One region of the Microbacterium sp. C23T genome, then DNA from elsewhere that is predicted to be linked to it. Evidence: predicted binding sites of a transcription regulator. Region 1 holds the regulator's gene; each other region holds the start of a gene.

Region 1 (3,274 bases):
ATGAGGGCGGGATCGGCGGCCAGGTAGCCGACGCGGGCACCGGCGAAGGCGAACGCCTTGCTCATGGTGCGCGAGACGACGAGTCGTTCGCGCCCGGGCAGCAGCGTCAGCGCCGAGCGCTCGTCGTGCGGGGCGAACTCGAAGTACGCCTCGTCGACGATGACGACCCCGTCGGCGGCCTCGTACACGGCCTCGACGACGTCGAGACCGAGGGGCGTGCCGGTCGGGTTGTTCGGCGAGCAGAGGAAGACCACGTCAGGCGAGGCGTCGGCGATCTGGGATGCCGCGTCTTCGGCGTCGATCGTGAAGTCGGCCGATCGGGTGCCCGAGATCCATTCCGCGCCGGTGCCGCGCGTGAGCAGCGGGTACATCGAATACGTCGGAGTGAAGCCGAAGGCGGTGCGACCCGGCCCCGCGAAGGCCTGCAGGATGTGCTGCAGCACCTCGTTCGAGCCGTTCGCGGCCCAGATCTGGTCGCGAGTGAGGCCGTGACCGAGATAGTCGGCGAAGCCCTCGCGCAGGGCGGTGAACTCGCGGTCGGGGTAGCGGTTGACGTCGCGCAGAGCGAGTGCGATCGAGTCGAGGATGTCGTCTGCGACCTCGGCCGGAACCGGATGAGTGTTCTCGTTGACGTTCAGGGCGACCGGAAGCGGTGCCTGCGGGGCGCCGTAGGGCTTCTGCCCCCGGAGGTCGGCGCGTAAGGGGAGATCTTCGAGACGTGCACTCACCCATCCCATGGTAGGCCCGCCCATCGGGCACCTCTCGCCGCGTGACGTCGCGCGACGCGCCGCGCGATCAGCGGTCGTACGCCGCGGGGATCGCGAGGCGCTGGCCCGCCTGGACGAGGACGGTGTCGAGGGCGTTCAGCCGCACGAGCTCGTCGACCACGTCGCGCGGGTCGCGGTCGGGGGCGACCGCTTCGGCGATCGTCCACAGCGATTCGCCGGGCGCGACGGTGACTGTCGTGAACGAGCCGGCGGGAGCGCCCGCGTCACGCGAGGCGAGCGCCGCGCCGCCGCCGAGCACCGCGACGCTCAGGGCGATCACGGCCGGAAGAGCGGCCAGCACGGCGAGCACACGACGACCGCGCACCGTCAACCGCAGACGCGTTGATCGCCCGGCCACGGCACGCGTGGCGCGCTGGGCTGCGGCACCGGCGGCGCGGGCCGGCGACGGGATGGACGTCGTGAAGTCGATCGCGGTCATGCTCGTCTCCTCCTGATGGGGAGAGATTCGCATTCTCCACTCGGCCGGGAGTGAAGAATACGAACCTCTCTTCCGAAGCTATCTTCGAGTCTGTACGATGTCAATACCGCATTCCGACGTCGATCTCTCGAACGCGACACGCGGCGAGGTTGCCACCTCATCGCCTGGGATCCGGATACGGTTTCGATACGAGAACCCCACCACGGGCCTCCGACATTCGAAGAAACAGCGCTCGGCGGCCGAGCGCAGGACGGAGCCGGAAGATGAGCGACGCGGCCGGGCGAGAGAAGCCCCAGACCCGCCGGCGCAAGAGCCTGAGCGAGAAGCAGCTCGCGATCCTCGAGGTGATCCAGCGCTCGATCGCCCGCCACGGCTACCCGCCCAGCATGCGCGAGATCGGCGATGCGGTCGGCCTCAAGTCGCTGTCGAGCGTCACGCACCAGCTCAACCAGCTCGAGCTGAGCGGCTACCTGCGGCGCGACGCGGGCAAGACCCGCGCCATGGAGGTCCTCATCGACCTGCCCGGGACCGCCACCGAGAGCCCCGCCGACGCCGCGCCGTCGGTCGGCGACGCCGCGCTCGTGCCGCTGGTCGGCCGCATCGCCGCGGGCGTCCCCATCACGGCCGAGCAGCAGGTGGAGGAGATCTTCCCCCTCCCGCGCCAGCTCGTCGGCAAGGGCGACCTGTTCATGCTCAAGGTCTCCGGCGAGTCGATGATCGACGCCGCGATCTGCGACGGCGACTGGGTCGTGGTGCGATCGCAGGCCACCGCCGACAACGGCGACATCGTCGCCGCGATGCTCGACAGCGAGGCGACCGTGAAGACGTTCCGCCAGCGCGACGGCCACACCTGGCTCCTCCCCCGCAACTCCGCGTTCGAGCCGATCCTGGGCGACGACGCCAGCGTGCTCGGCAAGGTCGTCGCGGTGCTGCGCGCGGTCTGACGCCATTTCGCACGAATCGCGCGACGCCAGAGGTGGTGGGCAGTACGCGCGACGCGCTATAAGGGTGGAATGACCGCCGTCACGCCCTCGCCAGACGTTCCCGACCTCCAGGCCCGCCTGGACGCGCTCGAGGCCGAGAACGCCCTCCTCAGAGCCGGCGCCGCGCCCGCGCCGGCCACCGGCAGGGCGAATCGCCCGGCAGGCAGCGGCTGGCGCGCGTTCTTCTCCGCGCTGTGCATCGTGATCGCGTCGATCCTCGTCCCGATCTCGATCGTCACCGCGTGGGCGCGGCTGGAGCTCGTCGACGAGGCCGCGTTCGTGCAGACGCTGGCTCCGCTCGCCGATGACCCCGCCGTGCAGCAGATGATCATCGACGAGACCGTCGAGGCCGTGCAGGCCCAGGTCGATTTCGAGGAGCTGACGGCCAACGTCTTCGACGGCATCGATCAGCTCGGGCTGCCGCCCCGCGCATCACAGGCCCTCAAGCTGCTGCAGGCACCGGCCGCGGAGGGACTCCAGAACCTCCTCACGCAGACCGTCACGCGCGTCGTCGAGTCGGACGCCTTCGCCGACACCTGGACGGCGACCACCCGCGCCGCCCACCGCGCCCTGACCGCCGCGGCCACGTCCGACGGCGGCGGCATCGTGGTGATGAACGACCAGGGCCTCGGCATCCAGCTCGGCGCGATCGTCGAGCGCGTCAAGCAGAACCTCATCGATCGCGGCGTCGGCATCGCGCAGCTGATCCCTGCCGTCGACAAGGTCATCATCATCGGCACCGGCGACACGCTCGTGACGATCCGCACCACGTACGCCCTCGCCACGGCGCTGGGCTGGTGGCTGCCGATCATCACGATCGGGCTCTTCGTGCTCGGCATCCTCATCGCGCGCCGCCGGAGCACGGCGGTGCTCGGCTCGGGCATCGGCTTCGCGCTCGGCGGCGGTGCCCTGGCGATCGCGTTCGCCGTCGGCTACCCGGTCATCGGACAGACGGCGGCGCAGCTCGGTCTCTCGGTCACAGCGCTCGACGTCGTCTACCAGAGCCTCGTCGGCGCGATGCAGCAGACCGCGTCCATCGCCGTGCTGCTCGGCGTCGTCATCGCGATCCTGGGCTGGTTCGCCGG
Region 2 (3,274 bases), on a different contig from region 1:
CAGCGCGTCCGCGGTCAAGAACGCCGCGGTGAGACCCGCACCGACCAGGGCACCCACCCCGCTGAGCGCGAGCACCAGGCGCTCGGCCGCGTGGTCCTCGCCGCGCCGCGCCGACGACCAGGGCGCGGGAAGCGCGTGCACCAGCCCACCGGCGGCGGCGCCGAGCAGGCCGGCGGTGAGGGATTCCGCGGGCGGCAGCGACGTCAGTCCGCCCACGAGGAATCCGAGGCCCGCGGGAAAGGCGAGCGAGGCGGCGAGGTCGGGTCCGCGCAGATGCGACACCCGCGCCCACAGGCGGCAGATCACCGCGACGACGAGAGCGGACACCCCCGTGTACAGAGCGGCGTCGGTCGACCCGGTGCCGAACAGGTCGTTCGCCCGCACGGCCCACGCGTCCAGCGCGAGCAATCCCACACCGAGCGCGCCGATGCCCTCGGCCGTCGCCCCCAGATCGCGGCGGCGCAGCCACGAGGCCAGCGCGATCGTCGCGAGCGTGATGCCGCCGATGATGAGCGCGCGCACCGCGATGCCCCACAGGAACCACGCCAGCAGCAGGAAGAACACGGCGGCGATGCCGACCAGCGAGACGCCGACGATGAGCAGCAGCACCGGCACGGTCAGCCGGCGGCGGGGAGCGGTCCCCACGCCCCCTCCAGGCGCCGCTGGCGCGTCGCCCGGAGCCTCCGGGCGCGCGGGCCCAGCCGCCACCGCGACCGGTGCGGACGGCCCAGGCCCCTGCGGCACCGAAGCGGCCGGTGCGGGCGGCTTCGGGGGCACCGCGATCTCGGGTGCCGTCGTCGCGGGCGCCGCGGTGGTGGACTCCGGCACGGTGACGAGGTCGAGCGCGTCGGGCGCCGTGAGGGAAGCCCCCTCCGCTGCGGGCTCGGCGACGATGGCGATGGCGCCGGTCGGCGGCGCCGAGGCGCTGAGCATCGCGTCGGCGGCGGGCACCAGATGCACGGCGACGCCGGCGTCGGCGACGGCCTCGGCCGCGACGAGCTCCGGCGGGCCCGCGAGCGTTGCGGGCGCAGCATCCGTTCTCGCCACGGCCGCCGTCGCGTGCGCGAGCCGGATCTCGTCCATCAGCTGCTGACGCGACAGCTCGAGCGTGAGCATCTGGCGGCCGAGCTCCAGCACGCGCGGTGCGTGCGGGTCGGTCAGTGCGAAGCCGCACGCGGGGCACACCTGCGCCGTGACGGCGGTGAAGCACGACGGGCACCGGTGCGCGTCGGCGAGATCGAAGGGAGACGCAGGCCACAGGGGTCCGTCGTCGTGCGTTGCGCTCATGTCCATCCCCTCTCCCGGGATTGACGACATGGTCCACCCGAAATGCGGCTCGGCGCGGGATTTTGTAGGGCCGCACAACGCGCCGCGCCGCCGGCGCCCGGTGCCTTGGAGCAACCCCGAGGATGCATTCCCATGGCGGAATGCAGCGCCGATGAAGGTATCGCCGGGGACAGGGCAGCGCCGAGAAGGCGCACGAGGGGCGGGCTACGGCGCCGAAGGGCCCCACTCTCAGCCGGTCCAAAGGGGCGAATGTCGTAGGTATGTTCTAATCTCGAGTTATGGAAGCAACCCCGCTCGACGGCATCGCAGAGGCGCTGCACGCGCTGGCGACCGCGGGCGGCGACCGTCCTGCCGGCGCGCTGACGCCGGCGGAGCTCGTGGCGGTGAATCAGGCGTTCGGTGCGCTGAAGCGTCATGTCGATGCCGCGTTCGCTCCCGTAGCGGCCGAGATCTCGCGGCAGTCGCGCCGAGAGCTCGGCAAGGATTCGCTCGCGAAGAAGCAGGGTTTCGCATCGGCGGCGGTGCTGATCTCGACCACCACCGGCACGAGTTTCGGTGAGGCGGTGCACATCGTGCAGGTCGGTGAGGCGACCGCGCCTCGGGTGTCGCTCACCGGTGAGGCGCTGCCAGCGAAGCACCCGCATGTCGCCGAGGCGGTGGCGGGCGGCGGGATCGGCATGACGGCGGCGGCGGCGATCATCAGCCTGCTCGACCGGCTGGCCGTGCGCGTCGATGCGGCCCGGCTCGACGAAGCGGAGCGGCAGCTCGTGGGGCTGGCTCCGGGGTTGCGCCCGGACGAACTCGGCAAGCTGCTGGCCCGCGCCGAGGCGCACCTCGATCCCGACGGCGTCGAGCCGCGACACGAGCAGCTTGTGTCCGAGCGGACGTTCCAGATGCACGAGCGCGACGGGATGCTGGTGATCTCGGCCAAGCTCGACCCTGAGACGGGAGCGCCTGTCAAGGCGGCGCTCGACGCGCTCGTCGGTGACGCGCTGCGCCGGAACGAACACGCCGACGAGGTCGACCGTGACCCGCGATCGGTTCGGCAGATTCAGGCGGATGCGCTGGCGGACCTCTGCCGCCACGCGATCGGGTGCGACCGGGTGCCCACTGGGGTGACCGCGACTGTCGTCGTGCGGATGGACCTCGCAGATCTCGAGGCCGGCACGGGCGCCGCGACGATCGATGGCATCGCCCAGTCGATCCCGCCGTCCGCGGTGCGCCGCCTGGCGGCAGATGCGCAGATCATCCCGTGCGTGCTCGGCGGTGACAGCGAGATCCTCGACTGGGGGCGCGCGAAGCGCCTCTTCACCCCAGCGCAGAAGCTCGCGCTCGGCGAACGCGACGGCGGATGCGCCGGCTGCGGAGCGCCACCGGCGTGGTGCCACGGGCACCACCTCGAGTGGTGGGATCGCGACGGCGGGCGCACGGACCTCGAGAACGGCGTCCTGCTGTGCACCGGGTGTCATCATCGGCTGCATGCCGACGGGTGGGGGATCCGCGTCGACGGTCCCGGCATCGATGCGAAGGTGTGGCTCATACCCCCGCCGTGGATCGACGCCCAGCGCACTCCACGCCTCGCCGGCAAGTCTCGCTACACGCTCACCGCCTGACCGCCTGACCGCCGGGATGCGGTGTCCGGCGCCTGTGGGAGTCGGCGGGGCTCGGGATCCGTCCGTGCTAGACTGACTCTTTGTCTGCGCGCCTCCAGCACGCAGTACGTATCCCACACCAGTTCGCGGGCCTTCACCGGCCGGATCCGGCGCGGGGTGCAGACAAGGGATCTTGGGTGAGGCCGTCCGGCCTCACGGTACTAAGGAGACATCACTATGGCAGCAGTGTGCCAGGTGACTGGAGCAGTTCCCGGCTTCGGTCACAACATCTCGCACTCGCACCGCCGGACGAAGCGCCGCTTCGACCCGAACGTGCAGAAGAAGACCTACTTCGTTCCGTCGCTGGGTCGCAACATCAAGCTGAACGTTTCGGC
Region 3 (3,274 bases), on a different contig from region 1:
GACACCCGCCGAGACCAAGGAGCAACGGATGTCTGAACCCCGTGATCGCGTGACCCGCAAAGCCGATCTGCTCGCGGCGCTGACGGCTCCGGCGGCCGATGTCTGGGTGGCGACGGCTTCTCCGGAAGCGGCGCCGTATCTCGTGCCGCTGTCGCTCGCGTGGATCGGAGACCGGGCCGTCATCGCGCTGGACGGCGGCTCGGTGACGGCGCGCAACCTCGGTGCGTCCGGGGCCGCGCGGCTCGCGGTCGGCCCGACGCGCGACGTGGCGATGCTCGACGTCGTGCTCGAGCGGTCGGCGGGCGTGGACGACGACGCATCGCTCGGCGAGGCGTACGCGGCGCAGGCCGACTGGGACCCGCGCGGGCTGCCCGGCTACGTGTTCCTCGTGCTGCGGCCGACGCGGGTCCAGGCGTGGCGCGAGTCGAACGAGCTGACCGGCCGCGTGCTCATGCGGGACGGGGGCTGGGTGGTCTGACGTCGTCTGAGGGGCTCGAGCGGAGGATCGTCGCGCAGACGCTGTTCATCCGTGAATTCGCCGGATGACGACGGATGCTGCGACCGCGGCGTGCGCGAACTACAGCGGTGTAACGCGGTCAGAGAAAGTCATCCGGTTGACTCTGTGACGCTGTGCTGCGGTGGACTGCGCAACAGGGCGGCGCTCCGCGGCGGACTTCTTCCCAGAACCCCTTCTGAGCACCCCTTCTGGCGCGAGGGCCGAAAGGGGTGCTTTCTGGTCGCTGTGAATCAAGGCCGATAATGCACATTATGTCAACTCGATCTCAGACCGTGCGGATGCAGGAACCTCACGACGCTCCCCTGAAATCGGTGCTGGCCTGCGGTTCGTGAGATCGATCGCGTCGGCGCTGGGCATCTGTGGCGTCGTGCGCGCGCGGACGATGTGGACGACGTGGCGGCTGTCGCGGGCGCTGTCGATCCCGCACGCTGGAAGCTCGCGACTTGACGGCGTGTCGCGGGCGCTGTCGATCCCGCACGCTGGAAGCTCGCGACGCGACGCGGAGTCTCCCGGCGGTCTGTTCGATGGGATCGACAGTTGGTTTGAACTCGAAGGCGTTGAGCTACTCCCCCCCCCCGTCTACAGGTTTCGACCCGCGGACTCGCCGTTGGAGAACGACCTGCGCATACTGGGCTGCTCTCCCCGGCCCGGTGGGGCTCGATTGTCACATTGGGTGTCAGTTGCTGGGGTACTAGCGAGCGGTTCATCTTCGAATGTAGTTGCAGTCCGGTCTACCGCAACTAGAAGATATGTACTAAACTCGATCTATGGAAGCCTCCTCGCCCACCCTCGAGCAGGTGGACGACGCATTCGTGCTCAAGGAGTTGTTCTGGGACGCGGAGTCCGCGCAGTTCGAAGCGAACAGGCGCGCAGCACGGCAGTGCGAGCATCTCGCCGATCTGCTCGACTTCGCGCGCGCACACCCTGAGCTGTACGTGAACGTGGACTTCGATCCAGGTCTGGCCGGAGGGTTTCCGCCGCTCGGCGGCGATGCCGCATTGGCGGAGCGGTGCGCGGCTCTCGAGGCGGCTTCGCGGCTGCGGCTGACGGAGGGGGAAGTGCGGTCGTCGGCCGCCGTCGCGCAGCGGGCCCTCGCGCAACTCCCCCGCGTATGGCAGGCGGCGCGCGATGGGCTCATATCGATCGCTCACGTGAAGGCGGTGCTCGCCCAGCTGCCGCTCTTCGAAGGTGTTCCCGATGTGGTCGGCGACTTCGATGATCTGATGCGCGACATCGCGCTGGCGTCCACGGTCAGCGGCACCCGCCGGCAAGCCCGGCTGGTCGCCGACCGGCTCACGGCGTGCACCCGCACCCAGCGGCACGCGGCCGCCTTCGCTCGCCGTGCGGTGTACGTCGAGGACGTGGCCGACGGCATGTCGTGGGTGTACGCGATGGTCCCGACAGATCGTGCGCACGCTTTCGACGGCGCTCTCTCGCTGACGGCGAAGCAGATGCCTGCGGTCCAGCGCGACGGTCGCACGACGGGGCAGATCCGCGCGGATCTCTTCGCCGACATGCTGATGGGCGGCGACGTCACACGACTGAAGCCGAAGGTGCTCGTGACCGTTCCCCTCGACCGGCTCGCTCCTGCGGCGCGGGCGAGCGTCCGCGTCCCCGCTCCCGCCGTCGCGGTCGGGGGTCTCGATCTGAACAGTGACTGCCTGATCCCCGGAGTCGGCCCGATCGACGATGCCACTGCACGGCAGATGCTGCTCGACGCCGGCGCATTCACCAGGGTGATCACCGATCCGGTCACCGGCGTCATCCTGGACATGGACCGGCGGGCACGGAAGGCCACCCGTGCTCAACGAGAGTGGCTGGCTCTGGTGCATGGCACGTGCGCGCGAGACGGTTGCGACCGCCTCGCGATCGAGGGAGACATCGATCACCACTGTGCCTATCACGGCCCTGGCCGCGGTGAGACCGGCATCGCCAACCTCGATCCGCTGTGCGACCCGGACCACGCGCTGAAAGACACCACGCTGCTCCGACATCAGAGGCGGGAAGACGGCAGCATCGAGGTCGCATTCCCGAGCGGGCATCGCACCACGAACCCGTTCGCGGGTCTGCGAGAGCGCGTCCGCGCGTTGCTCGACCGGATCGCAGAACCGCCGGAGAACCCGCCCTTCTGACATCCGGTACGGCACGATCGAATCGGACCGCGATAGTCGGGCGCGTCCATGCGCGCCCGACGAGGCTGGTAGTCGAAGGAGGAACCGTGATCGCGATTCTCAACCGGGTGATCGAGCTCGTCGAGGCCGACCTGTCAGACGACGTCGACTTCGCCGCACTGGCCGCCGGCCTCGGTACCACCGAGTACCACGTGCGCCGCATGTTCTCGTCGCTCGCGGGCATGCCGCTGTCGGAGTACATCCGGCGTCGGCGGATGGCCGTCGCGGCCGCCGACGTGCTCGGCGACGGCGAGCTGCTCGACATCGCGGTGCGCCACGGCTACGGCTCCACCGAGGCGTTCGGTCGTGCGTTCCGGTCGGTGCACGGGGCGAGCCCCGCTGACGTGCGCCGCGACGGGGGTCCCCTTCGATCGCAACCGCAGCTCAGGTTCCGCCTGACCGTAGAAGGGAACACACCCATGGACACCCGTATCGCCGACCGACCGGCCTTCCTGCTGATCGGTCATGCCGCCCGCGTGCCCCTCATCCACGAGGGCGTCAATCCGCACATCCAGGCCCACATCGCCGCCCTGCCCGTCACCGAGCACGTCCGGCTCAAGGGCCTGAGCAGCACCGAGCCCGCCGG

What was found. Region 1 encodes LexA, which represses DNA repair genes until DNA is damaged. Its sites were predicted from a motif close to TCGAACANNTGTTCGA; they were not measured.
Region 2: the regulator LexA is predicted to act here: its motif matches at 1,540-1,555, upstream of ACLBXX_RS06270 (DUF222 domain-containing protein).
Region 3: the regulator LexA is predicted to act here: its motif matches at 1,259-1,274, upstream of ACLBXX_RS01390 (DUF222 domain-containing protein).

What each region holds. Positions count from the first base shown of each region.
Region 1 is NZ_JBKFBD010000016.1:100,919-104,192, reverse strand. It holds gene ACLBXX_RS10995 (histidinol-phosphate transaminase) at 1-728, opposite strand, end outside; gene ACLBXX_RS10990 (LysM peptidoglycan-binding domain-containing protein) at 796-1,206, opposite strand; gene lexA (transcriptional repressor LexA) at 1,470-2,150, shown strand; gene ACLBXX_RS10980 (hypothetical protein) at 2,220-3,274, shown strand, end outside.
Region 2 is NZ_JBKFBD010000008.1:40,777-44,050, reverse strand. It holds gene ACLBXX_RS06275 (SCO7613 C-terminal domain-containing membrane protein) at 1-1,287, opposite strand, end outside; gene ACLBXX_RS06270 (DUF222 domain-containing protein) at 1,566-2,900, shown strand; gene rpmB (50S ribosomal protein L28) at 3,117-3,274, shown strand, end outside.
Region 3 is NZ_JBKFBD010000002.1:63,926-67,199, forward strand. It holds gene ACLBXX_RS01385 (pyridoxamine 5'-phosphate oxidase family protein) at 29-478, shown strand; gene ACLBXX_RS01390 (DUF222 domain-containing protein) at 1,285-2,649, shown strand; gene ACLBXX_RS01395 (GyrI-like domain-containing protein) at 2,736-3,274, shown strand, end outside.